DNA from 4 places in the Halomonas sp. DP4Y7-1 genome. Region 1 is predicted to be linked to each of the others. Evidence: predicted binding sites of a transcription regulator. Region 1 holds the regulator's gene; each other region holds the start of a gene.
What was found. Region 1 encodes PhoB, which activates phosphate uptake and scavenging genes when phosphate is short. Its sites were predicted from a motif close to TGTCATANNNNTGTCANA; they were not measured.
Positions count from the first base shown of each region.

Region 2: KUV72_RS09400 (PstS family phosphate ABC transporter substrate-binding protein) is a predicted target of PhoB. The motif match lies at 2,999-3,016, and genes of this name have one in related genera.
Region 3: phbB (acetoacetyl-CoA reductase) is a predicted target of PhoB. The motif match lies at 6,147-6,164, and genes of this name have one in related genera.
Region 4: KUV72_RS18835 (heavy metal response regulator transcription factor) is a predicted target of PhoB. The motif match lies at 6,023-6,040, and genes of this name have one in related genera.

Region 1 is NZ_JAHVKS010000003.1:179,363-187,345, reverse strand. It holds gene phoR (phosphate regulon sensor histidine kinase PhoR) at 1-1,234, opposite strand, end outside; gene phoB (phosphate regulon transcriptional regulator PhoB) at 1,324-2,013, opposite strand; gene ubiA (4-hydroxybenzoate octaprenyltransferase) at 2,125-3,018, opposite strand; gene KUV72_RS07235 (chorismate--pyruvate lyase family protein) at 3,253-3,837, opposite strand; gene KUV72_RS07230 (FAD-dependent oxidoreductase) at 3,993-5,165, shown strand; gene KUV72_RS07225 (HU family DNA-binding protein) at 5,458-5,733, shown strand; gene KUV72_RS07220 (hypothetical protein) at 5,826-6,182, shown strand; gene recG (ATP-dependent DNA helicase RecG) at 6,389-7,983, opposite strand, start outside.
Region 2 is NZ_JAHVKS010000004.1:95,823-103,805, reverse strand. It holds gene pstA (phosphate ABC transporter permease PstA) at 1-544, opposite strand, end outside; gene pstC (phosphate ABC transporter permease subunit PstC) at 562-1,818, opposite strand; gene KUV72_RS09400 (PstS family phosphate ABC transporter substrate-binding protein) at 1,926-2,939, opposite strand; gene KUV72_RS09395 (sulfite exporter TauE/SafE family protein) at 3,198-3,956, opposite strand; gene KUV72_RS09390 (Bcr/CflA family multidrug efflux MFS transporter) at 3,953-5,152, opposite strand; gene tal (transaldolase) at 5,395-6,333, shown strand; gene KUV72_RS09380 (STAS domain-containing protein) at 6,587-7,096, opposite strand; gene KUV72_RS09375 (PP2C family protein-serine/threonine phosphatase) at 7,083-7,983, opposite strand, start outside.
Region 3 is NZ_JAHVKS010000007.1:192,569-200,551, reverse strand. It holds gene minE (cell division topological specificity factor MinE) at 1-217, opposite strand, end outside; gene minD (septum site-determining protein MinD) at 214-1,035, opposite strand; gene minC (septum site-determining protein MinC) at 1,121-1,885, opposite strand; gene KUV72_RS14495 (DUF349 domain-containing protein) at 2,161-4,935, shown strand; gene phbB (acetoacetyl-CoA reductase) at 5,130-5,876, opposite strand; tRNA gene KUV72_RS14485 (tRNA-Met) at 6,270-6,346, shown strand; gene KUV72_RS14480 (thioredoxin family protein) at 6,654-7,598, shown strand; gene KUV72_RS14475 (MalY/PatB family protein) at 7,705-7,983, opposite strand, start outside.
Region 4 is NZ_JAHVKS010000012.1:118,723-126,705, reverse strand. It holds gene KUV72_RS18875 (TRAP transporter substrate-binding protein) at 1-279, shown strand, start outside; gene KUV72_RS18870 (TRAP transporter small permease) at 393-899, shown strand; gene KUV72_RS18865 (TRAP transporter large permease) at 905-2,197, shown strand; gene KUV72_RS18860 (NAD-dependent epimerase/dehydratase family protein) at 2,345-3,295, shown strand; gene KUV72_RS18855 (DUF938 domain-containing protein) at 3,413-4,018, opposite strand; gene hutC (histidine utilization repressor) at 4,139-4,846, shown strand; gene uraH (hydroxyisourate hydrolase) at 5,035-5,445, opposite strand; gene KUV72_RS18840 (heme-binding protein) at 5,458-5,955, opposite strand; gene KUV72_RS18835 (heavy metal response regulator transcription factor) at 6,106-6,777, shown strand; gene KUV72_RS18830 (heavy metal sensor histidine kinase) at 6,774-7,983, shown strand, end outside.

The DNA.
Region 1 (7,983 bases):
GATGTGAGTCGATGTCGAGGCGCGCATCGTGGCGCAGCAGCACGTGCTTGACGATGGCGAGGCCTAGTCCGGTGCCACCGGTCGCCGTGCTGCGTCCCTTGTCTACCCGATAGAAGCGCTCGGTGAGGCGCGGAAGGTGCATCGGATCGATGCCGTCGCCGTCGTCCTCCACCTCAAGGCAGGCGCCATCACCGTAGGCCCGCCAGCGTAGCTGGATACGTGCGCCATCGCCGGCATAGCGCACGGCATTGAAGGCCAGGTTGGAAATGGCACTGTGAATTTCCTTCTCACTGCCCTTGAGCCCACGCGGATCGTCGATGGACACCTCGATCTGCTGGCGCCCACCCGACAGCGCCTGTGCATCTCGCTTGACGGTCTGCAACAGCGTGGTGGGGTCGAGCCGCGTGTGGTCATCGCCGCCCTGATCGTTTTCCAGTCGCGACAGCAGCAGCAGATCATTGACCAGGTTCTGCATCCGACGGGTCTGATTCTGCATCTGCGCTACCCCCTTGCCGAGTCGTTCGGGCAGCATGTCGGCCATGTCGCCGTAGGTCTCGAGATAGCCGGTCAGTACCGTCAGTGGCGTGCGCAGCTCATGGGAGACGTTGGCCACAAAGTCTCGGCGCATCTGTTCCAGGCGATGCAGGCGTGTGATATCGCGCGCCATGACCAGGCGTTCATCGTCACCGTACAGGGTGATCTGGAACTGCAGGATCATGTTCTCGTCGATGGGCGATGGAAGGCTCAGCGGCTCACGATAGTCCCGCTCGTTGAAATAGCCGACGAAGCGCGGATCACGCAGCAGGTTGGTGATATGTTGACCACGGTCCAGCGCCGGCTTCAGGCCTAGCATGCGCTCGGCAGAGCTGTTCCACCATTCGAGATCGCCATGGCGATCCAGCATGACCACACTGTCGCGCATCGCTTCAGAGGACTCCTGGATACGCTGAAGCGTTGAGCGCAGGCGTCGTTGGGTAATGCGCTGGCCCTTCTGGTAGCGATAGAGTCGATCAAACAGCTCGCCCCACAGACCGCTGGCGGTAGGAGGTTCCTGCTGGGGACGATGGGTCAGCCAGTCGTGCATGGCGTGCAGGTTGCGCAGATGATAGGCGAGACCAAGCGTCAGGCCCGCTCCGACGCCGACACTCGTCAAGGAAAAGGGCCAGCCCAGCAGGGCGCCGATGCCGACCAGCAGGGTCAAGCGCCAGACTTCTCGTCTCCACAGTCGACCCACGTCAGCTCCTGGCTCCGTTCACCTATGTCCTCCTGTCTGCCGCCAGCCGTACAGGCGCTGTCAAGCCTGCGTGGAAGGGAGGCAAGACGTCACATCTTGGCCGAAAAACGGTAGCCGGTGCCGCGCACGGTCTGGATCAGCTGCTGATGTGGCTCGCCAAGGGCCTTTCGCAGGCGGCGAATGTGCACGTCGACGGTGCGTTCCTCGACGTAGACGTTGCCACCCCAGACCTGATCAAGCAACTGGCCGCGGGTGTAGGCGCGTTCCTGGTGGGTCATGAAAAACTGCAGCAGGCGGTATTCGGTGGGCCCCATGTCGAGCGACTTGCCGTCGACGCTGACGCGGTGGCTGACAGGATCGAGCTTGAGCCCGTCGACTTCCACCGGGTCTTCAACGCCGCGAGGAGTGGCACGTCGCAGCACCGCTTTTAGACGGGCGACCAGTTCCCGGGGAGAGAACGGCTTGGTGATGTAGTCGTCTGCACCTGCTTCAAGCCCCTGAATCTTGTTGTCCTCCTCACCCTTGGCGGTGAGCAGGATGATCGGCAGCTCGGCGGTGGTTTCTTCCCGCTTGAGGCGGCGTGCCAGCTCGATGCCACTGGTTCCGGGCATCATCCAGTCCAGCAGCAGCAGGTCTGGCTGATCGTCCACGATAATCGCGTGAGCCGCCTGGGCATTGTCGGCCTCGAGGACCCGGTAGTCGGCCATTTCCAGAGCCACCGCGATCATTTCGCGGATGGGCGCTTCGTCGTCGACGATCAATACGGTCTTGGCTGTCATCCCGGGCCTCTTGTTCAGGGTCTTCCTATCAACGGTGACAGATGACACCACGTCAATGTGACATTTAGATGACATTGGCCGACCTGTCGAGCACTCGACAGCTCGATAGGGTCACCCCAGGTCGGGATAGAGACTCAGCGCCAGGCCGGCAAACAGCAGCAGGCCCGACCAGTGATTGTTGAGAAAGGCCTGGAAGCAGCGATCGCGATCACGCTCCTTGATGAGTCTCTGCTGGTGGATAAAGGTAGCCGCCATGGCCAGCCATCCCAGCCAATAGAAACCGCCGATATTCAGCAGAGCGCCCGCCCAGGCCAGCAGGCCCAGCGTTGCCAGCTGCAGCAGCGCGATGATGCGAGTGTCCCAGCGACCAAACAGCACTGCGGTCGACTTGATGCCGATCTTGAGATCATCGTCACGGTCCACCATGGCGTATTCGGTGTCATAGGCCACCGTCCACAGTACATTGGCGGTGAACAGGATCCAGCCGACCGTGGGTACCTCGCCCAGCACGGCACCGAATGCCATGGGAATCGCCCAGGAAAAGGCCGCCCCCAGCACCACCTGGGGAAAGTGGGTGTAGCGCTTCATGAAGGGATAGCTGGCGGCCAGCACGGCGCCGATCAGCGACAGCCATACGGTAAAGCCGTTGGTCAGCCAGACCAGCACGAAGGCCGCTGTCAGCAGACCGACGAACAGGACCTTGGCTTCCTGCTCGCTGATACGCCCAGTCGCCAGAGGGCGGTGTTTGGTACGTTTGACGTGACCGTCGAAATGGCGGTCCGCATAGTCGTTGACGACACAGCCTGCTGCTCGCATCAGGTAGACGCCAGCGACAAAGATCAGCAGGGTGTCGCGGGCGGGAATGCCGTCCGCCGCTACCCACAGCGCCCACAGTGTTGGCCACATCAGCAGCCAGGTGCCGATGGGGCGATCCAGACGCATCAGCGCCAGGAAGTCGGGAATTCGGGCGAGGCGTCCGGGGGGACGCAGCAGGGAGCGGTCCATCGTGGTCTCTCGAGGGCTAGTGGAAAGTCGCTGTCACAGGCATCGTGGCGGGCACGCTTCTGTCGTGTCCGCATCCGCTGGTGTGGCGTTGAGCGTCGAAACAAGACGAGACAGTTCATCCATGGGTGTCGCCGGGAGCGACCATTTGCTGCCAGGTCTGGTCAGCGCTTGTCGACATGACGGACCAAGCCTAGCGCGGGGAGACGGGCGTGACCAGTACAGCGCGGTCGCTGTCTAGCCTGGAGACGGGTCGAGTGACAGCGCCTCGGCCATGGCGGGCAGAAAGCTCTCTTGCACCAGCATCACCCAGCCCCCGTGGCAAAACAGAGAGCGCCGTTGCCAGATACCGCGGTATCCGTGGATAGGACGAGATATCCGGCTGATCTCGATCGGGCTGCGGCGAAGATCCGGCTGCTGAAACAGCCAACTGCCCAGCGAGTTTTCGCCAAGGCCGGCAAAGGGCGCCTGTTGATCGCTCACCCGTGGTGCCACTGAGCGTGCCACCACCCAAGGGACCTCGTCGACGCACAGCGCGACCTCGCGCAACCAGGCCTGCTGGCCGGCCGCCAGTCCCAATGCCTCGGCCTCGTCCGGCCATGGCTGCCCCAGGTATTGGTCGAGCAGACGCACGTGAAAGCGTCCCTCGCCAGCGGCCGCCATCAGTCTCTCCGTCAGTGAGTCGCGGGAAGCCAGCCACTCCAGCCAGCGCTCAGAGATAGCATGCGACGATGCGGGGATGTCGCGCCACTCGGGAGTCGATCGCGGGCACTCGGGCTCGACATGGCAACGGGACGGGGTGACATGAGGATGCTGTGACATGGGGCCTTGAGGTCCTTGCTGCACCGGACGTCGTGCTCCGGTAGATGGGCGCATAGTGTACCATGGTGCACAGGAGTCACTCGCTGGAGCCCCCGCTGGGCACTCCGGTTTCTTGAATGACCGCAGTGCGGTCGTCGGCAGAGTCGAAGTACGTGATGCAAGCACCCTTGACCATCATCGGCACTGGCATGGCAGGCATTGGCCTGGTGCGCCAGGTGCGCGCACTGGACGCCCGGCGTCCGATCACCCTGATCACGGCCGATAGCGGCGATGACTACTCCAAACCCTTGTTATCTACGGGCTTTGCCAAGGGCTTGGCGGCGGATCGGCTGGCGGCCCGTTCGGCCCTGGAGCTGGCCGATCAGCTGAATGTGGTGGTGCGCCCCCATACCTGGGTAGACCGAATCGACACAGCGTCCTCGTGCCTGTGGATTGGCCAGGAACGGCTGCCCTGGTCGGACCTGGTGCTGGCTACCGGTGCCAGCCCTGTCGCTCCCTTCGCCATTCCGGCGGAGCTCAGCGGCCGCGTGTTCTCGATCAATGATCTCGATGACTACCGCCGCTTCTCGGCCATTCTTGACGGCCTGGAGCGTCCGGCGCGAGTGGCGGTGATCGGGTTGGGCCTGGTGGGCTGCGAGTTCGCCAACGACCTCCAGGCGGGCGGACACCAGGTCGTCATGGTTGGCCCGGAGCCCACCTTGCTGCCGAGGCTGCTGCCCCAGCAGCCGGGCCAGGCGCTGGGCAATGCGTTTCGTGACGCTGGCATCGAGATCAGAAGCGGGCGCCTGGTCGACAGCGTAGCGCGTCAGGCTGCGGGCGATGAACAGGAGATCGTCCTTCGGCTCGATGACGGCCAGACGCTGAGCGCTGATCTCGTGCTGGTCGCTACGGGGCTCAGGCCCCGCAGCCAGTTGGCCGAAGCGGCGGGCATCCGTACCGGCCCCGACGGCATCCAGGTGGATCGCTATCTATCGACGTCCTGTCCGCGTATACACGCACTGGGAGACGTGGCATCGGTGGACGGCGTCAACGCGATGTATGTGCAGCCGTTGCAGGCATCGGCCAAGGCCCTGGCCGCTACCCTGTGCGGCAGCCCGACCCCGGTGAGCTACGGCCCATGGCCCGTGCTGGTCAAGACACCGCTGCTGCCGGTGGTGGCGTTGCCGCCGGCAAGTGAGCGAGTGCAATGGCGGATCGAGGCCGATGGCGATGACATCAGCGCCCTTGCCGAGGACGAACAGGGGCAGCTCAAGGGGTTTGCGTTGACGGGAAAATGCGTTCGTCGGAAAGTCGAACTGGCGCGGGCGGCACCGCCGTTGCTAGGCTAGGTTCGTTGATGGTGGCTGGGCCACCGTCGTTGGAGGTGCCATCGTTGCAGTGTGTGATACTGATTCTGATTCGTGTAACACGAATGGACGGTGTCACGTCGATGGATTTCGAGTGTCATCTCACCACAACAAGGATGCACTGATCGATCCGTGACGTTCATTGCCGGCATCGTATGGGAGCGTTGGCATGGCAGGACCTGGAAGGGTCCAGGTGGACACACGGACAGTGTTTCCATAACAATGATCCCGGTGCCATGGCACCGGGTAGTCAAGCCAAAATTAGGAGGGCTGTATGCGCAAGCCAGAACTCGCCGCGGCAATTGCCGAGCGCGCTGATCTATCCAAGGACAAGGCCAGCCAGGTGCTGAACGTGATTCTCGACGAGATCACCGGCAGTGTTTCCTCGGGCCAGGATGTGTCTTTGATCGGCTTCGGCACCTTTACCGTGCGCGAGCGTGCCGCGCGGACCGGCAAGAATCCCCAGACGGGTCAGCCGTTGAAGATTCCCGCCAGCAAGACAGTCGCCTTCAAGCCCGGCAAGGGCCTCAAGGACGCCGTCGCCCGCTGAGGCGACGCTAGCCATTATCAGAAATGGCAGCGAATGGCTGATATCGCGGCTCGCTTGGCGGGCCGCGCCTTCCTATTCCAGCGTGAGGCAACATGACTTTGAGACTGATGTTGTGGCTGCTGGGTGTCATGCTGAAGCGGGCACTCAAGCGCAAGGCGCGCTTTCGTGAGCGGCTGGAAGAAAAAGGTGGGCTCGACTGGGGTATCGCGACAGAGGACCTGTCGATCGCTCGTTATTACCGCATGCGGCCCAGCGGTATCGAGACCCAGCGAGGACTCCCTGTCGACCTGGACCTCGAGCTGCGCTTCCAGGATAGCCAGACAGCGGTGAAGGTGTTGCGTCGGCCCACCCAGCAAGTGTTTTTCGACGCCATGATGTCGGGACAGTTGCGCCTGGTAGGGGACGCTCAGGATATGGACAGATTGCAGCGTCTGCTCAAGCATCTGTAGGGGATGACGGCAACCATTGTGTGGCTCGTGATCGCGCGGAGCTGGCCCACCGCCAGCGAGTGAATCTTGGCACCCTCATCCACCACACCTTGATCGTGTGACAGAACTTGATAGTGCTGCAGGCATTGAGGACATCCCGTTTCAGGGGGCATCAGCCATCGTCTTCCTGCACGCTTCCCACGACATGCCTTGTGGCTCTGCGCGGTCTACACCTGCCCATAGCGCCCAGCTTCTTCTCCCAGCCAGCGCCTGATCAGCGGGCGACTAGCCCCAGGATCGCGTGCCAGTAAGGCGTCTGCCAGTGGGGTGATCTGTGGCAGCAGGTCGGCGTCGCGTTCCAGGTCGGCAATCTTCATCTGAGCCAGGCCTGTCTGGCGGGTGCCCAGCACCTCGCCTGGACCACGAATTTCCAGATCCCGCTCGGCAATGCGAAAGCCATCGGTGGTTTCTCGCATCACCGCCAGGCGCTGCTTCGAGGTGTTCGACAGCGGCGGGTGATAGAGCAACACGCAGTAGCTTTCGGTGCTGCCTCGACCGACGCGTCCACGCAGCTGGTGAAGCTGGGAGAGCCCGAGACGTTCAGGGTTTTCGATGATCATCAGGCTGGCGTTGGGCACGTCGACACCGACTTCAATGACGGTGGTCGCTACCAGCAGGTCCAGCTCACCGCCCTTGAAGGCAGCCATGGTAGCGGCCTTGTCGGTGGCTTTCATGCGACCGTGTACCAGCCCGATGGACAGCTCAGGCAGGGCCTCTGTCAGCTCCTGATGGGTCACCTCGGCTGCCTGACAGGTCAGCGCCTCGGATTCCTCGATCAAGGTACACACCCAGTACGCCTGCCTTCCTTCGGCACAGGCGTTACGAATTCGTGCAATGACGTCGGGCCGACGCTCGTCCGGCACCACAGCAGTGGTGACCGGAGTTCGGCCGGGCGGTAGTTCATCAATCACCGACACATCAAGATCGGCATAGGCACTCATCGCCAGGGTGCGTGGGATCGGCGTCGCAGTCATGACCAGCTGATGGGGCGTCAGACCACCTTGCTCGCCTTTCTCGCGCAGTGCCAGGCGTTGGTGGACGCCGAAGCGATGCTGCTCGTCGATGATGGCCAGGCCAAGGCGGTCAAAAGAGACGTCATCCTGAAAGATGGCATGGGTGCCGACAATCATCCGCGCCCGACCATCGGCGATAGCCGCCTTGGTATCCAGTCGTGCCTTGCCCTTGAGCTTGCCCGACAGCCAGGCGACGTCGATGTCCAGAGCGCTGAACCAGTCGCGAAACGCCCGATAGTGCTGTTCTGCCAACAGTTCCGTCGGCGCCATGATGGCGGCCTGGCAGCCTCCGGCAATGGCGGTCAGGGCGGCCATGGCAGCGACCACGGTCTTGCCTGAACCCACGTCACCCTGGACCAGCCGCAGCATGGGAGCAGGCTTGGCCAGATCGACGCCAATCTCGTCGAGCACACGCCGCTGGGCGCCGGTCAGAGAAAAGGGCAACTGCGCCAGAAAACGCGTCTTCAGACTGCGTCCGCTGGGCAAGCAAGGGGCGCCGTCGGACTGAATGCGCAGGCGCACTTCGCGCAGGCTCAATTGGTGGGCCAGCAGCTCTTCCGTGGCCAGGCGTCTGCTGGCCGGATGGCGGCCATCGCTCAGGGCGTCGACATCGCTGTCCGGGGGTGGGTGGTGCAGGGTCTTCAGGCTGTCCTGCAGTCCGACCAGGGAAAACTGTTGGCGAATGTCGTCCGGCACATAGTCGGGCAAGGCTGCTGGGTCGGCCTCGAGCATCGCCATGGCCTGGTCGA
Region 2 (7,983 bases), on a different contig from region 1:
CCAGGGTGACCAGCAAGGTCAACACCGTGCCCATGGCCGCCGAGGCGATACCCGCCAGTTCAGGCATCTTGGAGTCACCGCTGGTGAAGAAGGTCGTGTTGAACGGAAGCTCCGCTCGGCCCTCTTCCTTCAAGCGATCGACCACCGCCTTCTCCTTGTCGCTGAGCCTGGCGTGGTGTCCCTTGAGATATTGGTCCACCTGGCCATCTGCCAGCACCCACTCCATGCGGGTCGTTCCCAGCAGGTCCGGATTGTCACGCATGCGCCCGGGGATCAGGCGCAGGTATCCACGGCTGACCAGCGGCCGAACGTCCTCATTGACCGCGGCCAGAGGAAGCTGGCTCGCCTGCTCGGAATAGTCCACTTCCACCTGGATCTTGGCCTGCTGGAAGGCGGGCAGCCCCTTGACCAGCATGTCGGCGAAGAACAGCACCAGGAACAGTGCCGCCAGGCCAAGTGCTCCCATGGAAATCCACTTCAGCCGAGCCGACTTGCGGTGGCGTGCGCGGAGCTGGGCGCTGATGTCGTCGAAGGATTGTCTCATTGCTTGGGCTCCACGGCTTACAGGTTGTTGACGCGATACTTTTCGCGGAAGCGACGAATCATGATCACCGACACCAGGTTAAGGCTCAGCGTCACGACGAACAGCACCAGGCCAAGGGCAAAGGCAGACAGCGTCTCGGCACTGGCGAATTCCTGGTCACCGGTCAGCGCGGCCACGATGCGCACGGTCACGGTCGTCATGTCCTCGAGGGGGTTGGCCGTCAGGTTCGGGCGCATGCCGGCGGCCATGACCACGATCATGGTTTCGCCCAGGGCGCGGGACACCGCCAGCAACGACGCCGAGATGATCCCGGGGAGTGCTGCCGGGACGACGATATCGCGGATCATTTCGCCCTTGGTCAGGCCAAGTGCCAGCGACCCTTCGCGCATGCTGTTGGGGACCGAGTTGATGACGTCATCCGACAGCGAGGAAATGAACGGAATGATCATGATGCCCATGACGATCCCCGGGGCCAGGGCGTTGTTGAACGACGCCTCTACACCGAAGAAGCCAGCAATCCCGACGATGATCGGCGCCACCGTAATGGCAGCGAAGAAGCCGTACACCACCGTGGGGATACCGGCCAGGACTTCCAGCACCGGCTTGGCAAAGGTACGCACCTTGGGCGGCGCATATTCAGCCATGTAGATGGCAGCCAGCAGGCCGATGGGAATCGCCACCAGCATGGCGATGAAGGTAATCATGAAGGTGCCGGCAAACAGCGGCACGGAACCAAACTGCGCGGCGCTGGCGCCTTCTTCTGCACGACCTGCCGCCGCCAGGAAGCTGGCGCCCGGATTCCAGGTCGTACCGGTAATGAAGTCCCAGAAGCTCTGCATCTGGAAGAAACGGATCGCCTCGAAGACGATCGACAAGAGGATCCCCAGGGTCGTGAAAATGGAGATCAGCGCGGCGCCGGCCAGAAAGAAGCGGATCACCCGCTCGATCGCCTGACGCGCGTGAAAGTCGGGACGCACCATGGCGACACCGATCACCAGACCGGCGCAGGCAACGACCAGACTACCTGCCAGCAACAGCAGCGGCGGAATCTCGGCGCCCACGAGCAGCATGACAAAGCTACCGACAGCGCCTACCGCCAGAGCCGGACCCGCCGTGGACATGACGGTGAACCAGCCGTACTGATCGGGCTGGGCGTACATGGAGGTGCCTGAGGCTCGGACCCTGGCCGCCTTGCCGCGGGCCAGGAAGTAGGCGATCAGACCGAGCAGAAGCAGCGAGCCGCTGAACATCGCCAGGAGTTGATTGGTCTGCATGGGTGTCTCTCGGAGTTATGTGCCAAAACGAGCGCATACTCGCTGGAACGTGTACCGGCCGACACCCTGTCGAGGATGCCGGCCGGCGTGATCGGGACCCGGGTCCCTTACTTCAGGTCGGCCAGCTCGAGGCTAGTCTGGCTCTCGACGGCGCTGCGAGCCTCTGCACGATCCGCCTCAGGGGCCGGAATCAAGCCAATACCCTTGAGGTAGCCGATGTCACCGACCATCTGCTCGCTCATGAAGGTGTTGGCGTATTCGTACATGGCCGGCACGTCATCGGCGTGCTGGTTCTTGATGTAGAAGAACAGCGAGCGCGACACCGGGTACTCACCGCTGCCGATGGCATCGGGGGTCGGTGCGACACCGTCGATGTTGGAGCCGATCAGGGTGTCGGCGTTCTCTTCCAGGAAGGAGTAGCCGAAGATGCCGAAGGCCGCTGTGTTCTCGGCCAGGCGCTGAACGATCAGGTTGTCGTTCTCGCCGGCGTCGATGAAGGCGCCATCAGCACGGATGTCGGTGTAGCCCTCACCACCGTAAGCGTCCATTTCCTCGGAGACCGCTTCCATTACCAGCTCAGCGAAGGCATCGCGAGTACCGGAGGTGGTGGGCGGACCGTAGACGGCGATCTCGCGATCCGGCAGGGACGGGTCGATCTCGCTCCACTTGGTATAGGGGTTGTCGACCAGCTCACCGTCAACCGGCACCTTGGCGGCCAGGGCCATGAACATCTGCTCACGAGTCACGTCCATGGCGTTATTCTGGGCGGACTGGGCGAAGGCGATGCCGTCATAGCCGATGAAGGCTTCGGTGATGTCGGTCACACCGTTGGCTTCACAGGTCTCGAACTCGGAGGTCTTCATGCGACGCGAGGCGTTGGTGATATCCGGGGTATCGTCACCCACGCCGGAGCAGAACAGCTTCAGACCACCACCGGAACCGGTGGATTCGATGACCGGCGTCGGGAAGTCGGTTGTCGCGCCGAACTCTTCCGCCACGTAGCTGGCGAACGGATAGACAGTGCTGGAGCCCACGATGCGGACCTGGTCACGTGCCTGAGCGACACCCACCACGCCCATGACGGCAGCAGCGATAGCGGTGGTCTTGAGGATGCGATTCATGGAGAAGTCTCCTGATGATGAGATGGTCAACCTTCGCGATGCACACAATGCCGCAGAAAAATGACAGCTTCATGACAGCCCACCTCGAAACGCAATATGCCCTACCACGCAATACCTGACAGGCGTGTCCCAACGGCTGACATTCCGTCTCGGCTCCCGAGACACCGGTCGCCACACTTCCTCCGCCCTCCCCTAAAAAAACGCCGCCCGTCGCCTTGCGGCAGCGGGCGGCGTTGTCGCCGGCGCGATCAGAGGGGATCAGCTCAACAGCAGTCCAATCGCCGCCGCAGCGCATAGGGTCAAGGATGCCCCTTGCAACAGCCGTCTCGGCAGTCTTGGCGCCAGCGCGGCCCCCAGCCCATGGCCCACCAACACCATCGGCAGAAAGCTCAGGCTGACCGCCAGCAACCACAGCGGCACCTTGCCCACGGCGGCAAGGCTTGCCAGCGTCATCAGCGACGATATCAGGAAGAAGGCCGCCAAGTTGCCCCTCAACCGATCCATCGGCATGCCATGCATCAAAAGGACGATGGGAGGACCTCCGATCGCCGCGACGGCGCCAAAGATTCCCGAGAGAAATCCCGCACCGAACAGCGAGCTGCGATTGACCGGCAGGCGGAGCTTGAACAGGGTGACCAGCACGGCGAACAGCACGATGGCGGCGATCATGACTTCAAGGGTTGCCATGGGAGCGATCAACAGCAACCACACCCCCAGCAAGGTGCCCGGCACCTTGCCGACCAGCGCCATGGAGATGTCGCCCATCGCCACTTCGCGACGATAGCGCCTGACCACCAGGCACGACACCAGAAAGCCGTAGACCACCAGCACCACCGGCACCATGGCGGGAGCCTTCAGCAGTATCAGTGGCGCCCCGACCACCGCCATGCCAAACCCGGTGGTGCGCTGTACGAAACACCCGAGTGCCAGCACCCCGCCGACCCACAGCCAGGTACCAAAGGTCAGTTCACTGAGCGCCCACCACTGCAGCAGGCAGCTCCATACTGCATCGATCACGACACCACCTCATCGAGCTTGGGGGGGCGCCCCGCCAGCACACGCAGCCCCACATTCCCGATCACGGCGACCGTGACCATGGCGATGACCATCGGCCAGGCCGAGTCGATTTCAAAGGCCGTGACCAAGGCACCGGACAGTGCGGCGCTGCTGAACTGGATGCTGCCCAGCAGCGCCGTGGCCGTGGCACTCATATGACTGAAACGCTCCAGCAGCGAGGAGATGGCGTTGGGGGAAATAAGGCCGACCACCCCAAGAAAGGTCATCACCAGCGGCACGACCGTGTAGATCGAATCCAGCCCAGTGGCGACCAAAGCCATCAAGCCGCAGGCCGCGACCAGCTGAATCGCCAGGCCCAGCCGTAGATTCTGCTGTGGGGTGCGCCTGCGCAGCAGCCGGATATTGACGCGATTCGACAGCGCCATAATCACGACATTGGCTCCAAACACAAAGGGGTAGGCGGCCGGCGACAGCCCATAGTGCTCCATGTACAGGAAGGGTGACGACGTCACAAAGGCGAAGATACCCGCAAAGGACGCCGCAACAGCAAGGATGTAGCCCATGGCCCGACGATCGACCAGCACACTGAGATAGTTGCGCAGCACCTGCCGTGGCGATGCCACCGGCGCGTCCTCTGGGCGAGTCTCCGGCAGAAAGGCACCCAACAGCCACATCAGGAAGGCGGCATAGACGGCCAGGAAGACAAAGATCAGCCACCAGTCCGCCACATACAACAGCAGACTGCCGACCATGGGCGCCACCAGTGGCGCCAGCATCAGAATCATGGCCATGGTCGACATCACCTTGGCGGCTTCGCGGCCACTGAAGCAATCCCGCACGATCGCCGCAGAGTTGACCACGCACGCCCCTCCCCCCAGCGCCTGGACGAACCGCCACACCAGCAGTTCGGTCAGCGAATCGACGCTGACAATCACCAGACTGGCAATAAGAAACAGGATCTGCCCTGCCAGCAAGACCGGCTTTCGCCCGATCCGATCCGACAGGGGCCCACAGGTCAGCTGACCTACGGCAAAGCCCACCATGAAAACGCTGAGTGACAGCTCGGTATGGTGAACACTGGCCCCGACCGTCTCTGCAAGCGCCGGCATGGCGGGCAGATACGCATCGATCGCAAAGGGGGCAAGTGCAGTATTGGCGGCGACCAGCAGCGCCACTCGTCGAGCATTCAAAGACACGGACACTCCATGACAATAGAAAGACGTCTAGACGACGAGGCGTTTCGCCGTCGCCAGACGATGATAGATGACAGGACAACCCATATGCCGTAGCGCCGACCGGTGGGTCGCACCAGGACCAGGCCATGTGCCGACGGCCTCACTCCCTCGCGCTCGGCAGCGCTCGCGGCTGTTGTCAATCTCATCCGCTTGATACAGTAACCCCAGCCCACCGACACCTTCTGACATTGGAGAAGAGCTGCATGGCAGATAATCTGCTCGATCAACTGAAAGCGATGACCACCGTGGTCGCCGACACCGGGGACCTGGACGCCATCCGTCGCTTCCAGCCCACCGACGCCACCACCAACCCTTCGCTCATCCTGCAGGCCGCCGGCCACGACGACCGACGCGCACGTCTGGCCGCGATTGCCAAGGAAGCCAACGACATTGACGACGCCCTGGATGCGGTGGCGGTCGAAATCGGCAGTGAAATCAGTGAGCTGGTACCCGGTTATGTGTCTACCGAGGTCAGCGCACGGCTGTCGTTCGACACCGATGCCACCCTGGCGCGCGCTCACTCACTGATCGAACGCTATGGCCGCCACGGTGTCGGCGCCGAGCGCATCTTGATCAAGGTGGCATCGACCTGGGAAGGCATTCGTGCCGCCAAGGTACTCGAGCGCGAAGGCATTCGAACCAACCTGACCCTGCTGTTCAGCTTCGCTCAGGCTCAAGCCTGCGCCGACGCCGGTGTCACCCTGATTTCCCCCTTTGTCGGCCGCATTCTGGACTGGCACAAGGCCCAGCAGCCCGACGCCGACTTCTCCGGCGACAACGATCCTGGCGTTCAGTCGGTGAAGCGCATCTATGACCACTACAAGGGGCACGGCTACTCCACCATCGTGATGGGTGCCAGCTTCCGCAATACCGATGAGGTCAAGGCGCTGGCAGGCTGTGACCGCCTCACGATCTCGCCCAACCTGCTGGAAGAACTGCAGAGTGCATCAGGCGACCTGCCTCGTCGACTGACCGCCAGTGACGCCGAGACCCGCCCTCCGGAACCGCAGTCCGAGGCCGACTTCCGCTGGGCGATGAACGAGGACGCCATGGCAACCGAAAAACTGGCAGAGGGCATTCGCAAGTTCATGGCCGATCAGCGCAAGCTGGAAACCCTGCTCGCTGACCTGCGCAGCAGCTGATCCGACCGTATGTGGCCAACGCTCCGGAGGTCGTTCAAGGACATGAGCGAAAGTCCGGGGCGCTGGCCCGCGGCAGGTCGAGCTCCGCCCTCGCAAGCTCAACGCTGAAACGCTTGTAGTTCTAGTTCCAAACCGGGATGCGTGACGCCCTGGGCACGCCAATTGGCAACACACCAGCCCCAGACTCACGTTTAGACACTGGGACTGCGACACCAGCACTGCGAATAACAGGCTACCCGTTGACGCGCCGACATCAGGCCTTGTGCGCGCTCTCGCTCTGCGCTTCGAGCATTTCTACCAGGGGCTGAAATTGCTCCTGATTGTGTTCGTTCATGCGCATCAGAATACGATGGGCCTCGAGAATGCGCTGACGTAACCCTTCTTCATCAGCCGCTACCTCGGGCAATTCCTGCAGTTCGTCGACTTCGGCAATGGGCCGTTCGACCAGGGTAAAGAAGCTGCCGAAGCCCATCACCTCCAGCATGCGCTTGACGTCAGGGTTGTCGGCCACGATGGTCGGAGACTGTTCGAGCTTGCCCCGCAGGGCCATGGCGACCTTGGCGAGAAAGCCCAGCGCCGTGGAGTCCACATTGCTCGCATCCCGCAGGTCAATCATGACAGCCGTCAGCCCCGGCGTCTGTGCCAGTTGCTGGGCTTGATGGTCCAGTGTTGCGCACAGCGTGAGGCGGACATCGCCACACAGCTTGAGCACGAACACACCAGAATCAAATGCTGCCTTCAGGCGGCCTTCATGCACTTTCATCGCCAAACCCGCTCACCAACATGATCGTCAAGTCGTCAGGCAGCTCTTCGCGACCCGAGGTGGGGTCGGCGAGCGCTTCTTCATCACTGGACAAGGTGCCCAAGGCCAAGCCTCGTCGCAGCGTATCCAATGAATCGCTGCTGGCGACCCGCTGCTGCAATTCGTCCAGTCTCGCCTCCAGGCTAGCCCCCGGCAAACACTCCAGCACGCCGTCAGAACACAGCCATAGAGAAAAATCGCTCGGCAGGTCACAGCCAAGCGTCGGGTAGCACACGTCAGGAAACAGCCCGACTGGCATGCCTTCTCCTTCCAGCGTCACCACACCTTCGCTCGTTTTCAGCAATGGCATCGGCAGCTGGGCCCCCAATGAATAGTGTAGATAGCGCTTCTGCTGGTCGATAACGCCGACAAACAGGGTGGCATGCTTGCCGATCCCGGTATCCAGAAGTTCCCGGTTCAGTTGCGCCAGCCACCTCGGCGGCAAGGCCTCTGGGGCCTCTCCATTCCACTCGCCTTGCCATCGGTTGAACAGGTACTTGAGCAACACCGTGACAAAGGCGGAAGAAGCACCGTGACCCGACACGTCGGCAAAGTAGAATAACGTATACCGCTCATTGTACGCCTGGATATCGAGAAAGTCGCCGGACAGATAGAGCGATGGTGCCAACCAGTAGTCACACCCCACCCTGCCGAGCTGCTGTGGACGCACGGGCAGCATTCGCCGCTGAATCTGCCCCCCCGCCTGCTGATCCAGCCGCAGCATGGCCAGGTGCGTCTCCAGGCTTTCATTGAGCTCTTCCAGACGCAGCCGGTCCTGCTCGCGCTCTCGGGCCAGGCGATTGACATCGACCACCCGGCGTATCATGCGCCGCAGCAAGTGAGCGTGA
Region 3 (7,983 bases), on a different contig from region 1:
CAGAGCAGTTGTCTTCGCTGTCCAGCGACATATTGATCGCATCGTCATCCACTTCAACGTAGCGCCGGATGACTTCCAGCAGCTCTTTTTCCAGCATCGGCAGGAAATCGGGCTGGCCCCGTTGGCTACGCTGGTGGGCGACGATGATTTGCAGCCGCTCCTTGGCGACAGACGCGGACTTCTTGCGTTCTCGCTTCAGGAAATCGAGTAGTTTCACCGGCGACCTCCCCCTCCGAACATACGGCTCAGCAGCCCCTTCTTCTGGTATTCGTGGAAGCGCAGCGGCACGTCTTCGCCAATCAAGCGGCTGACCGTGTCCATGTAGGCCTGGCCAGCATCGCTGCTATCGTCATGGGTCACAGGAACGCCCTGGTTAGACGCCCGCAGCACGGCCTCGGACTCGGGAATCAGCCCGACCAGATCGATGGCAAGGATCTCGCGAATATCATCAAGATTGAGCATGTCCCCCTGATCGACACGACCCGGGTTGTAGCGGGTGATCAGCAGGTGTTCCTTGATCGGGTCCTTGCCCTGCTCCGCGCGCCGCGTCTTCGACGACAGCAGGCCGAGAATACGATCGGAGTCCCGTACCGACGAGACTTCCGGGTTGGTGACCACGATCGCCTCATCGGCGAAGTACATGGCCAGCTGAGCACCGCGCTCGATCCCGGCAGGCGAATCGCACAGGATGTAATCGAAATCCTTGGTCAGGGTCTCGAGCACCTTCTCGACCCCTTCCTGGGTCAGAGCGTCCTTGTCCCGGGTCTGTGAGGCCGGCAGGATGTGCAGGTTGTCGACCCGCTTGTCGCGGATCAGCGCCTGATTGAGTCCTGCCTCGCCCTGAATGACGTTGACCAGGTCATAGACCACACGGCGCTCGCAGCCCATGATCAGGTCCAGATTTCGGAGACCGACATCGAAGTCGATCACCACGGTCTTGTTGCCTCGCAGCGCCAAGCCAGTCGCTATGGCTGCCGCACTGGTTGTCTTGCCGACCCCACCTTTTCCGGAGGTCACAACGATGATCTTGGCCAAGTGTCGCATCCTGTCGTCGTAATGTTGTTGGTCCTGTGTGGCCACTCGGGTGGCCAGGCCATTAACGGTTCATGCCATCGTGGGCCTACTTGAGCGCGGTAATCCCTAGCTGGTCGTCACTCAGCACTACCTGCACCGATGACCCCAGCAGCTGAGGATCAATGTCCTCAAGACGCTTGTAGTTGCCCGCGACGGACAATAATTCAGCGTGCAGTTCACGGCAGAAGATGCCTGCCTGATGGTCCCCATGGATGCCCGCCAGCGCCCGTCCCCGCAGCGCGCCATAAACGTGAACATTGCCCGCCGCCAGCACTTCGGCACCGGCGTTGACGGCGCCAATCACGGTCAGGTCGCCATCGGGAGCAGTGATCTGCTGGCCGGAACGCACGGTGCCACGAAACACGCGTCCGCCACGGGGCAACGCCGTCGTGACGTCCTCGGCCCCGATGTCAGCGACCTCGCTATCCGCCACCTCGGGCTCGTCATCCTGGGTGGGCACGCTTTCCAGCGTGCGTGCCCGCGCCGCGTCCTGGGGAGGAAACCAGCCAAGGCCTAGTGCCCATGCCGACTGCTTGACCGGGTCAGTGCCCCCACGTACCGCCACCGGCAGCAGCTTGTGCGCGCGACACACGGCGCAGATGCGCTCCAGTGCCAGGTGCGGCTCGTCGAGCTTCTCGACACTGAGCACTACCGGCGTATGCTGAAAGAAAGCAGGCGACTGCGATAGCTTGCCCGCCAGCTGATCACGAATTTCCTCGGGATCGGCGCTGGAAAGCTCCATCACCGTCATGGGCAGCATCCCGCCCTTGAACGTAAACGCCATGCTGTCCCTGTCCACTTTGAGGCTCATTGCCGAACTCCACGTCGGGTGTTGGTCGGGGATTGCTCTCAAGCTATGCCAGAGCACCCGGTCCTGCAACCGATCATAAGCCTCTAACGGGTCCTTGTCAGTGTCTCCAATCAGCCACACGCCTCGGCAGAGACCTTTTCTGATGCTGGCGCGCATGCTTAGATTGATCTCTACCGTCTTCCACGCCTGGCACCCAGGGCTGCCATGACAAGCCGGTCGCTACAACAAGATGATGAGGCAGTCTCGTCACCGTCTATTTTTCTTCAGGAAGCCCCATGTCTGGACTCCTCCGCCGACTCTTTTCGCCTCGCTGGCGACACCCCGATCCCAAGGTAAGACGCGATGCTGCCGAGCGGCTCGACCCCCATGGCCAGCGCGATGCGCTCGAAACCCTTGTGCAGGACCCGGAACCCGAGGTTCGGCAGGCAGCCGTGGCACGCCTGGAAGACCCCCAGCAGTTGCTGGCACTGAGAGCGCGTCATGGCTCCCGCGAACTCGACCGCCAGCTGATCAGCCTGCTGATCGGTCGCCAGGGCGGTATCGAACTCAGCCAGCGCCAGCGCCTGGTAGACGGCCTGGACGATCCCCAGCTGCTTGAGCAAATTGCCCTCCAGGGTGATAACCAGCAGCTTCGGCTCAGTGCCCTGGCTCGACTCGATGACGAACAGGCCTTGATTCGCCAGGCCTGCGACAACGGCATCGCCGCCGTGCGCCACGCTGCCGCCGAGCGAGTGACGTCCGAAGAGGGTCTCAAGCAGCTGGTGCAGGCAGCTCGCCGTGATCGCCATGTCGCCCGCAATGCCAAGGAACGGCTAGGACGCCTGCGCGCCGACGCTGACGCCGTGGCCGAGGCGAAGGAGCGACGCGAGCAGCTATTGCAGAGTCTGGAACAGCATGCTCGGGCCGCCTGGGAGCCGCTATATGCAGGTCGCTTCCGCCATCTGGAGCGCGAGTGGCTCAAATTGCCCGATCTGCCCGAGGACCAGCAGGAAAGGCGCTATCAGGAAGCCTGTCTACGCTGTCGCAAGGTCATCCACGATCACGAAGCCCAGGAGCATGCGCTGCGTGCCGATCGACAGCGCCGCGAGCAGGCCGACCACGATCGCGAAGCGCTGGTCATGGCGCTGGAAGAGAGTTTGTCCGCGCTGTATCAGGGCGACCATGTGGGCGAGCAGGATCTAGCCAGCCTGCGAGCACAGAAGCAGCTGCTGGCCAGCCGCTGGCAGGCGCTATCGGAGATTCACCTGGCCGACGACGCGCTGCGCCAGCGCTACGACGCCGCCCTGAAGACCTTTGACAACATCAACCAGGCGTATCAGCGCCTGGTGGAGCGCTCTCCGGCAATGGAAGAGGCCATCAAGAGCGGCGACGAAGCCACCCTCAGACAGCTCGTGGAGGCCTGCCGCTGGCCTGATAACCTGCCGCCAGAGCCGCGGCTCGCACGGGCTCGTCACTACCTGCGGCTGGAGCGCGACCTGGCCGCCCCGGCGCCGTCGGCAGAGCAGCTGGCACGTTTCGCTGAAGAACTCGACCGCCTTGACGCGCTGCTGGATGAGGGCTCCTTCAAGGGGGCCAGCCGACTGCATCAACGCCTGCGTCACCTGGCCGAGGCCCTGCCCGCCTCAGCCGAGTCGGAACGAAGCCGGCTCAAGCGCCTGGGTGCCAGGCTGGCAGAACTACGCGACTGGCGCGGTTTCGTCGCAGGCCCCAAACGTGAGCAACTGTGCCAGGCCATCGAGGCTCTGGAGCAGGACAGCACCCTGAGCGATCGGGATCGGGACCGCCGACACCGCCAGCTGGTCAAGGAATGGAAAGCCCTGGCCGATGCCGCAGCCAACAAGGAGCAGTCAGAGCGCTTTCGTGCCGCCTCTGACCGCATTCGCGAGTCCCTGGCTGGCTGGCGCCAACAGCAGCAGCAGTTGAGGGAGGCCAACCTGGCTGAGCGCATCGCCCTGTGCGATCAGCTCGAAGCATTGCTGGCGCAGCCCTCTCACCACGCCGACCCAGATGCCCTGCGGGACATTCGCGAACACGCCCGCGATCAATGGCGACGCACTGCCCCGGTGCCCCGGGATCAAGCCGAGGCTATCGGCCGGCGGTTTGGCCGCATCCGTCATCAGCTGCAGGCGCTGATCGATCGTCGTGCCAACGAGATTGCCGAATCCAAGCGCGCGCTTATCGACCAGGCCAGGTCGCTGCTGGAGACGTCACTGGCCGCCCGCCAACGGGGCGAACAGGCCAAGGCATTGCAACAGCGCTGGCGCGAACTCGGGCGCGCACCCAAGGGTGAAGAGCAGACCCTGTGGCGCGAATTCCGCCAGCTGTGTGATCAGATCTTTGCCCAGCGCGATGCGGAACGAGACGACCGGGCTCAGCGAGCAAAAGATCGACTGGATCGCATGCAGGCGCTGATCGATCGCGTCGACGCCTGGCAACCGACCACCAGTGAGGAGGCGGACTGGCTCGATAAGGCCGTCGACGAAGCCAACGCGTTGGAACCGCTGCCCTCGGGACGACGCAGCGAGGGAATGCGTAAACGTTGGACGGGCATCGTCCGCGCTCGCCGCGAGCGGCTTGAACGTATCGCGGTAGCAGAAACGGTCAGCCGCTGGCACCAGCTCAAGCCGCTAATTCTGGAGCACCTGAAAGCCGACGATGCCTGTCTCGCCGGACAGCAGTGCGGGGATGTGTTGATTCCCGACACGCTGACGCTCCCCAATGAACTGGCCACCGCACACGCCGAACGCAATGCCGCACGCCGCTCCCCGGACTCTCTGGACAGCGTCGCCGAGCGGCTGGCGCGGTTGCGCGTGCACCTGGCACTGTTGGCGGGCCAACCTATAGGCCAGCATGACGAACCCCTGCGCCTGGCCATCCAGGTAGACCGTCTCAACGACAGTCTTGGCCAGATGCCCACACGGGAGGAAGAACTGTTGTCGGTACTGTGTGGGTTGCTGGCCACCGGGCCGGTATCCCGCCAGCTGTGGGACAAGGAGGTTCAGGAGTTGGACGCGCTGCTTGATGGACTGCGCCAGCTGCCGCCGCCGTGATAGCGCTGCGGTAAGTTCGGGGGAGACAAGGCGACGTCGCAGCCCCCCTCCAGAGCCCAACAACAGAAAAGCGAGGCTTGCGCCTCGCTTTTCTGTTGTTGCCGCTCTGTCATTGGCGTTCGCGGGTTGTCGTCGACGACATGGCCGACCGACCAAATGACGTCGGAGCCTGCCAAGCTCCGACACGAGAGGGTTCAGCCCATGAACTGGCCACCATTGATGTCGATGTTGGCACCGGTGATAAAGCCGTTGTCCTTGCTGGCGAGGAAGCTGACCAGGCGCCCGATCTCTTCCGGCGTGCCGTAGCGCTTCATCGGGATCGTCTCGCGAATCGCCTCACGCACCTTCTCCGGAATCTTCATGATCATGTCGGTGGCGATATAGCCAGGAGAGACGGTGTTGACGGTAATCCCCTTGGTGGCGGTTTCCTGAGCCAGCGCCATGGTCAGACCGTGCATACCCGCCTTGGCGGCGGAGTAGTTGACCTGTCCAAACTGCCCCTTGCGCCCATTGATGGACGAAATGTTGATGATGCGGCCGTAATTCTGCTCGAGCATGCTCTCGATGACGCTACGGCAGGTGTTGAAGACGCTATTCAGATTGGTGTCGATGACCAGGTTCCACTGATCGGGCGACATCTTCTTCATGGTGCCGTCCTTGGTGATGCCAGCGCAGTTCACCAGCACCGCGATCGGACCATACTGTTCCTCGATCTTCTTTACACCGTTCTGGCACGCCTCGAAATCGGTCAGGTCAATACCGGCAACGTCGATATTGTCGTAACCATCAGACTTCTGAGCCTCCAACCAGGACTTGGCCTTCTCGGGGTTGTTGTAACCGGCCAGCACCTGATAACCGGCATCCGCCAGTTCGCGACAGATGGCACTTCCAATACCACCTGTGCCACCGGTGACCCATGCGACGGGCTTTTGCTGAGTCATTGACGACCTCCCTGATTGTCTATGCTTCCGCCGTTTGCCGACGGACCTTGTTGTAACAAGCACGTTGTAGCAAGCACGTTGGGACGGATCGGCGGGAGACGATCCTCATCACAGTGTGTCAAGGCATCGCGCGTGGCCTCCTGCCACGTTGCGCCCACCTGCCACCAACCTGACACCTGACGACAGCCCTGTCACGAATGACGCGCAACACGTCGTGGACGTCACACGCTTCGGGGCAAGCCGAAGGTCATCTTCAGGCTAGCGTCCGCCACTGACATTTCCATGACAGCCCCCCCAGTATGGACCACTGCGCTCAACCGGTACGAGCCATCTCACGCGAATTCGCACAGGGTTGACGTGGGCCAAAAAATCCGTATACTTCGTCCTCGTTGATGCGGGGTGGAGCAGTCTGGTAGCTCGTCGGGCTCATAACCCGAAGGTCATCGGTTCAAATCCGGTCCCCGCTACCAAACATCATGAAACGGGGCAATCTCTTGAGATTGCCCCGTTTTCTTGTGCGCCACTGCTATCTCGACGCCTTGCTGATCGGACGCCGGGCCGGCGCAGCCCCATCCTTCGACACGCACGTTCACTCGGCTACGAGTGTTATGCCGCCCCACGCGAAACATGGGTCTATTTAGCAGAAGACTAAGTCCCATTTAACCTCCATCTTTAGTCGCATAGCGCTCATCAACGGCCTTGCGACAGGCCTTGAAGTCGGCGACCAGCGACCGCATCTCTTAGCTCTATCCACTTATCAGACAAGGTTGCGTCCCCATGCCAATCGTCGACCCGCGCACCGGCGAGCCGTTGAGCACCGAACCCGCCCAGCACAGCGCTGGCCAAGCAGAGGCCGCTACCCAGGGGCCGGCCGACAGCGAACTGATCTTCGACGTTGATCGCAGCAATATTCAGCAGGTGCTGGAACTGTCCATGCGCGTGCCGATCCTCCTCGACTGCTGGGCCCCCTGGTGCGAACCCTGCAAGAACCTGATGCCGGTGCTGGAAAAGCTGACGCGCGAGTATCGCGGCACCTTTCTGTTGGCCAAGCTCAACATCGACGACAACCAGGACATCGCAGGCCAGCTGGGCGTGCGCTCGGTGCCCGACGTCAAGTTGATCAGCCAGGGCGGCCTGGTCGACCACTTCCAGGGTGCGCTGCCTGAAAAGGACATCCGTGAGTGGCTCGCACGCTACTTTCCGGCTCCCGAAGATGCCCCCGCAAGTCCCGAGGAACAGGCAGAGCAGGCCCTGGCGTCCGGCGATACCGCGACGGCGCGCGGCATCTACCAGGGGCTGAGCGAGCAATATCCTGACCATGTGGCCTATCGTATCCAGCTGGCCAAGGTTCTGGTCGCAGAGGGCAGTAATGACGAGGCACGCCAGCTGCTCGACGCCCTAGCGCCAGAGGATCGCGACGGCCCCGAGGCCCGAGGCGTTCGTGCCAGCATCGAGTTCAGCGAGGAAGCCCCCGATGCGGCCACACTCGCGTCTCTGGAAGGGCGCGATGACAGTGAAGCCCACTACCAGAGGGCCCTGCGCCAGGTCGCCGACGGTGACTATGAGAACGGCCTGGAAGGACTGCTCACGGTCATGAAGCGTGATCGTAGTTACGGCGATGACTTGGCTCGCAAGACCCTGCTACGGGTGTTCGACGCCCTGGGGGCAGACCATCCGCTGACCGTCAGCTACCGGCGCAAGCTGTTCGCCCTGCTGTACTGAAGGCGGAATACCGCCCCCCCTCACCCGGCAGCGTCTGCCAGCAACCACCAGCAGGGCCCTTGATGGGCCCTGCTGGTGTCTAGCGGGTGCACGGCTGCCGACATGGTCAGCCAGCGAGCACACGATCCATCCGCGCCAAGGCCTCACCCAGCTGGGCGGCGGTGGTACCAAAGTTGAGCCTGACAAAGCCCGGCCAGCCAAAGTCGGCCCCGTCTGACAACGCCACGCCAGCGCGTTCGAGCAGCACCTTGGCGGGTGACTCCTGGCCCGACAGCGCCGACTGCCGCAGGTCCAGCCACGCCAGATAGGTAGATTCCGGAGCCGCACAGACCACACCCGGCCAGTCGGCCACATGCTCGGCCAATTGCTGGCGATTTTCTCGAAG
Region 4 (7,983 bases), on a different contig from region 1:
TCCTTCTTCCACTGGCTGATGAACGAAGACCTGTATCAGGAGCTGTCCGACGAGCATCGCCAGGTAGTACTGGATGCGGTTGCCGATGCCACCGCCTGGGGCGACCAGCTGGTGGCCGATGGCCAGGCCGAGCTGTATCAGAAGCTTGAGGAAGAAGGCATGCAGATCGTGGAGCCGGATGTGGCCGCATTCCGCCAGGCGGCACGACCAGCGGTCGAGCAGATCGCCCAGGAGTACGACCCCGCCGTGCGTGACTACGTGCTCTCGCTGATCCAGTAATCGGGGCAGCGGCCGTCTCGCCCCGGCACCTGAAGGCTGCCAAGGCCTGGGGCGGGACGGCTGATGCACCGCCTGCTGCCGCTGTCATTCGTCAGCGGCCCACGGAGATATCCATGACGACCAATTCGACCCTGGCCAAGGCGCTAGGAGCCTTCTGGTGGCTGTTGACCGCTGTCGTGGTCGGCGCCTTCGGCCTGATGCTGCTGGTCATGGGCATTCAGGTCATCTCCCGCTACGCCCTCGGCGTGGCCGTGCCCTGGACCGACGAAGTCTCGCGCTACCTGTTCCTGGCCGAAATCTTCCTCGGCTCGGTACTGGCCCTGCGCTATCAGGAGCACATTCGCATCACCATCGTCACGGACCTGCTCTCAGCCAGGGCGAAACGCGTGGCGGCGATGCTTGCCGACATCGTCAGCATCCTGGTGCTGGCCATGATCATGGGCGGCGCCTTCAACATGATGGAGCGTACCGCCGGCGTGTTCGCCAGTACCTTCGACATGAGTTTTTCCTACCTCTACCTGATGCAACTGATCGCCGCCGGACTGATGGTACTGCTGCTGGTAGAGGACTTTATCGAGCGTCTGACGACACCTGACCCTCGCGACGGCGACAAGGAGTAAGCACCATGGAAATTTTCGCCATCATGTTCATCGGCTTGATCGTGCTGCTGATGCTCGGCGTGCCGGTGGCCTTCGCGATGATTGCCTCCTCGGCTGCGGTGCTCGCCTACACCCGTGGCTTCACCGAGATTCCGCTGGAAATGATCGCCCAGCGCACCCTGTATGGGGTCAACAGTTTCACCCTGCTGGCCATTCCGGCGTTTCTGCTGATCGGCAGACTAATGAACTCGGCCGGCATCTCGGACCGGGTGTTTGACGTCGCTCGCTGTGCCGTCGGCCATCTGAAAGGCGGCCTGGGCCACGTCAACGTGCTCGCCAGCATGCTGTTCGCGGGCATGTCGGGCTCGGCGGTGGCCGATGCCGGTGGCCTGGGCGCCGTCGAGATCAAGGCCATGGAAGACGATGGCTTTCCTACCGACTTCAGCGCCGCGGTCACCGCCAGTTCCGCGACCATCGGGCCGATCATTCCGCCCAGCATTCCTGCGGTCATCTATGGGGCGCTGGCCAATGCCTCCATTGCTGCGATCTTCCTTGGCTCGATTCTGCCGGGGCTGTTCATGGGAGCGGGCCTGATGGTCATGGTCGCGGTGATCTCACACCGCCGCGGCTACCCGACCCGCGCCCGCGCTACCCTGGCGGAGTTCATGCGCGCGCTGTCCCGTGGACTGCTGCCGATGCTGACGCCGGTGATCATCCTGGTGGGCATCCTGTCTGGCCTGTTTACCCCGACCGAGGCGTCGGTGGTGGCGCTGCTGTACTGCCTGATCATCTCGTTCTGCGTCTACCGCTCGATCAGCCTGCGCGAGTTTTTCCAGATCCTTCGCGATACGGCCATCGATACCTCGGTGCTGCTGCTGATCATCGCCGGCAGTGCCTTGTACAGCTGGATCCTGGCGCGCTATCAGGTCACCGCGCTGGTGGCGGACTTCCTGCTGGCCACGGTCAGTGACCCGGTGGTGCTGTTACTGCTGCTGAGCCTGTTCATTCTGCTTATCGGCCTGTTCATCGACTCGGTACCGGCGCTGTTCCTGCTGACGCCGCTGCTGGTGCCGGTGGTGGTCCAGTACGGCATCGATCCGGTGCACTTTGGTGTGGTGATGATCTTCAACCTGATGATCGGACTGATCACGCCACCGGTGGGCACGGTGCTGTTCGCCATCCAGAAGATCACCGACCTGCCCTTTACCGCCCTGGTGCGCGCCACCTTGCCGTTCTACATCCCGCTGGTGGCGGTGCTCATCATCATCACGCTGTTCCCGTCCATCGTGATGTTCCTGCCCAACCTGATGCTGCAATGAGTCAGCCTCGGGCCTGGCCTGTGGCCTGACCGGTCACGGGTCGCCGCCCTGGCCTCAGTTCTGGTTTCAGTTCTGGCTTCAGTTCTGGCCTCAGCCTTCAACCTCATTCATCACCCCCAGTCCGCACCTTTGCGAAGGAGTTCTGTCATGGCTGTTTTGATCACCGGTGGCCTCGGTCACGTCGGTTCCTGGGTCGCCACCCTGCTCGCCCGTCGCGGCACCAAGGTCATCATCTGCGACATGGCCGCCCCCCACGTTGACCGTATGGGCCTCGACTATCTGGATGACGTTCGCGACAACATTCACTTCGAGGCGGTGGATGTGCTGGATACGCACACACTGTTCGAGACCTTCCTGCGCTACAAGGATGAGCTGGAAGGCGTCATCCACGGCGTTTCCGTCATCGCCGGCCCGTTCTTCCAGACTCGTCCGTTCAAGCATCTATCGATCAATGCCATGGGCACCCTCAACGTCTACGAGACCTGTCGGCTACTGGGCATCAACAAGGTCGTCAACATGAGCTCCGGCGCTGTCTACGGAGACGCTGCAGGCCCCCAGGTCGAGACCATGCCCTACAAGGCCACGGACCTGTACGGCGCCACCAAGATCTCCGGCGAACTCTACGGTGACCAGTACAGCGAAACCTTCGGCATGGACATTCGCCAAGCCAGGCTGTTCTTTGTCTATGGGCCCGGCAAGCGTCCCTCGCACATGCATGCGGTCTACCAGGCCATGTTTGGCCCGCTGGAGGGGCTCAGCAACGTTACCCCTGCCAATGGACGCGACCAGACCACCGACTGGACCCATGTGGAAGATACCGCCAGCGGCATCCTGGCGCTGTTCGACGCCCCCAGCGTGCCGCACCGCCACTACAATATTTCCTGTGGTGTGCCGGTGGCTCACCAGCAGATTGTCGATACGGTTACAGAGATGCTGGGGCACGACAGCGGCATGCGCCTGGGGCCTGGCCCGTTCGTGGTGCGTGGAAGCCCGCTGGATATCACCCGCGCCCGGCAGGACCTTGGCTTCGAGCCCCGCTTCACCGACATCCGCGAAGGCCTCGAGGACTACCACCGATGGCTCAACAACGCGGGTTGAAACGACGCTTGCGCTGCGCGGACTGACCCGCATTGTGAGCGATTCATGACATCTGAACGTGACGAAGCCACCGCGTAGGTGGCCTCGTCTGTCACTGCCCTCGGCTGACGCGGGCGCTTAACCCCGCCGGAAGACCAGCGCCAGGTTGTTGGCCGGCAACGAATGAAGCCCCTCACGGCTCAGCCCTGCACTCGCGGCCAGCTCAGTCACCGCTTCAAGGTCGCGAATCCCCCACTCGGGATTGCGCCGCTTGAGGTCCTCATCGAAGGCGACGTTGCTCGGCGCCGTGTGCTCGCCATGAAGCCGATAAGGGCCATACAGCAACAGCACGCCACCCGTGGCCAGATGAAGAGTCGCCTTCTCCATCAGCGCAGCCGTTACCACCCACGGCGAAATATGGATCAGGTTGATCGCCACCATGGCGTCAAATTGCTGCTCTGGCCATTCACTCAAGACGTCACGGCGCTGCGCCGCCAGCAGGTTGTCACGACCATCGGTCAGCGATTCACGCCAGGCCTCGATGGACGCCAGCGCCGGCTCGGAAATATCGGTTGGCTGCCACATCCAGCCAGGCCGGCGCTGGGTCATGTACAGGGCATGCTCGCCAGTGCCGCTGGCCAGTTCAAGTACCCGCGCCTGTGGGCCAAGGTAGTCCTTGAGCACCTCGAAGATGGGTTCACGATTGCGCAGGGCAGCCGGGCTGGAGAGCCGAGCATCGGTCATGCAGAGATACCTCAGAGAAAATCGATGACAGGTACGCAGGATGTACGAAGGCCGGTGCCAACGAGGCCCTGCCTCGGTACACTAACGCCATGTACTCTTGTTCACCACCAAGGACGGCACATGGCGCGTAACCAGCCCCGCTACCTCGAGATTCAACAGCACATTCTCGCCAAGATCCAGCGGGGCGAATGGCCAACGGATCATCGCATCCCCGGCGAAGAGCAGCTGGCATTGGATTTCAATGTCAGCCGCATGACCGCCAACAAGGCCATTCGCGAGCTGGTCCAGCGCGGTTACCTGACGCGCCAGCCCGGTGCCGGCACCTTTGTCACCGAGCGCAAGGCCGAGTCCTCGCTGATGGAAGTCCACAACATTGCCGAGGAGGTACAGGGTCGCGGCCATCGCTACCATGCTCGGGTAGAGGCGGCGGAGGCCATCGACGCCAGCGAAGATGTGGCGCTTCAGCTGGGCATGCGCCATGGCAGCAAGGTGTTTCACACTCGCATCGTCCACCATGAAAATGACGTGCCGATCCAATTGGAGGAGCGCTTCGTCAATCCACGCCATGTCCCCGACTATCTGGCCACCGACTTTACTCGGCTGACGCCTCACCAGGTGCTGATACAGGCCTGGCCGATCACCGATATCGAGCACGTGGTAGAAGCGGTGTTGGCGACGCCCGATCAGGCGGCCGCCCTGTCCATTACCACCCAGGAGCCCTGCCTGCGCCTGCGCCGTCGCACCTGGTCCAACGAGCTGTTGATCAGCTACGCCGTGCTGATCCATCCAGGGGACCGCTACACGCTGCGCTCTGCCTGGAAGGACTAGCCACCACCTGAACCATTGGCGCTCATGCAAAATTCAATGCAGGCCTCAACCTGGCCCAGACGCTGCTGGCCAGCTCGTCGTCACGGGCGTGCGGGAACTCACCAGACAATACGTATCTTGTTCATACAGCCCCCGGCAGCGAAAACGCGACCGGGGGCTGTGCTTGGACTCTTACCCAACTCAGCGTGTCAGCTACCGCGATAGGTTGAGTAGGCGTACGGACTCAGCAGCAGCGGAATGTGGTAGTGCTGGTCGACATTATCGACCTCGAAAGGAACGGTTATTTCAGGGAAGAAGGTCGAGATGTCCTGCTCTTTGTACCAGTCACCGGTTTCAAAAACCGCCCGATACACACCCGGCTCAAACGTGTCGCCCTCGGGGAACAGCGCCGAAATACGTCCATCTTCACTGGTCGTAGCAGTGGCGACGGTGACCCAGCCATTGTCCGTCTGCTGTTCCAGCTTGACCTCGACATTCGATGAGGGCGTGCCCGTCTGGGTATTGAGTACGTGAACGCTGATCGGGTTGCTGGCCGCCATCGCCAGCGTCGAGACACCGCTGACCAGCACGGCAGCGCCTAAGGTTCTCAGAGTCTTCATGTCGTTCTCCTGTTATTGGTCCTGTGGCAGGGTCCGGTTGATTCCCTCGAGTGCACATCCCTCATCGGTCGCTGAGCCACCGGCACCGGCCACACCGACGGCACCGATAACCTCACCGTTACTCCTGATAGGAACGCCACCGCCCAACAAGAGCAGGTCGCTGACGGTGGCCAAGTTTTGCGATTCGGGATGGTTGCGCGCAGACTCTGCAAGTTCACGAGTCGGCGTTTTCGTGGAAAGCGCCGTAAAGGCCTTGCGCTGGGCAGCCTGCGTATTGTGGGGACCGATATTGTCATCCCGCTGCAGCGCTACAAGATTGCCACCGCGATCGACTACGGCGACCACCGCTGTATGCTGATCGGCATGACAGGCGTCGAGGGTGGCCTCCACGACCTGCTTGGCCAGCGCCAGAGAGACATCGGGATGCATGTCTATGTCGGTCGATTGCGCCAGCGCTGCACTTGTACACAGTGCACCCAGCAGCAACGACCATCGAGCCTTGTGAATCACGTCAATCGTCTCCTACAGCGTTGTCCTCGTTGGGGTGGCCAATATCGTCCACATGACCGGCCAATACCATTACTGCCGGATGACAGATTTGTAATGGTACCCAGCGGAAAAAACGCCGAAGATGAACCGCGATAAACACAGGGGATGACGGTGCGTATTCTGGTCGTAGAAGATGAAATCAAGACGGCAGACTATTTACACAAGGGCCTGAGCGAGTCCGGTTACCGCGTGGATGTCGCGCATGATGGGCTTGCAGGACAGCAGCGAATCCGCAGTGAACATTTCGATCTGATTATTCTCGACGTCATGCTACCGGGCATGAACGGATGGCAGCTGCTTCAGTTCATCCGCAGCCGCTGGCAGACACCGGTGCTTTTTCTCACGGCTCGTGACGCTGTGGAGTATCGCGTCAAGGGGCTTGAGCTTGGCGCTGATGACTATCTGGTAAAACCCTTTTCCTACGTAGAGCTTCTGGCCCGAGTTCGCACGTTGTTGCGGCGAGGCCCGCCCCGTGAGACACAGTTGTTCAGTGTGGGTGATCTGTCTCTGGATCTCGTTCAGCACCGTGCCATGCGCCAGGGTCAGTCGATTCATCTCACCCAAAAGGAATTCGCGCTGCTGCACCTGTTGATCAGTCACGAAAACGAGGTTCTTTCACGTACCTATATCGCCTCACAGGTGTGGAACATGAACTTCGAGAGCGACACGAATGTTGTCGATGTGGCCATTCGCCGCCTGCGCGCCAAGGTAGACGAGCCCTGGCCTCATCGCTTGATTCATACGGTACGTGGCATAGGCTACGTGCTGGGTCTTGAACCATGAGCCGAATCACTGGCTCTTTGACGCTCCGGTTGGCGTCTTTATTTGCACTGGTCGTCGGATTGCTGCTGAGCGCTCTCGGCCTCTATCTCTATCACTCCCTGTCTAACGAGATTAGCTGGCGTGACGATCAGATGCTGCGAGGTCGCCTTGAGCGAATGCTCGTGCTACTGGACAACAGTGCCAGCATCGAGGCACTTCGTCAGCGCCCCAGGCTATATGCCAACATGCTGGATAATCGTGAAAGCGTGCTCTGGGTGCTGACGGATGACGGCCACCCTTTGATTGAAGTCAATCCGATGCATCAGGCGGTGCCTGAACTGACAGGTCGTGATGAGGTGCAGCTACGCACCGTCGACAACGGGGTCCCGGCAAGACTTGCCTGGGTCGCAGCCCGCCTTGATGGCCGACAGGTCACGCTAATCGCCGGCAAACGTCTTGCCGAGCGTAACCGTATGCTGACGAGCTACCGTGGCAAACTGTGGCTGTCACTGGCAGGAGGGTGTCTGGCGGCCTTCTTGCTTGGCTGGATCGTAACACGGCGCGGACTGGCCCCTGTCCGACGCTTGGCGGCACGCGCGGCCACCATCGATACCGAGCATCTCCATCATCGATTGCCCGTACACTCGGACGTCAGCGAGCTGCGTGACTTGAGTATGGCGCTGAACGGCATGTTGACGCGACTCGAGGCCGGTTTTCTGCAGCTTTCACGTTTCTCAGAGGATCTCGCCCATGAGATGCGAACTCCCCTGACCAATCTCATGGGGCAGACACAGCAGCGGCTACGTCATGACCGGACCGGAGAGGAATACAAAGAGATACTGATTTCCAATCTGGAGGAGTTTGAAAGGCTCGCCCGCATGATCGACAGCATGCTCTTGCTGGCCCGCAACGAGCAGCCTGGTGCAACCCTTGATCGACGGGCGGTCGAGCTTCACGACATGGTCGAACAGCTATGCGAGTACTTCGAAGGCATGGCCGAAGAACGCAGTATGAGGTTGATCAATCGGGCTCAGGGTCGCCTCGCTGCCGATCCGGATCTGCTCCGGCGGGCGCTGGCCAACCTGATCGCCAATGCTCTGCGTTACGGCCAGGAGCACACCTCCATCATCATCGATCACCAGCAGATCGATGGCCTGCACCATATCAGTGTCTTCAACCAAGGAGCGCCGATTCCAGAGGTTCATCTGCCGCTGTTGTTCGAGCGCT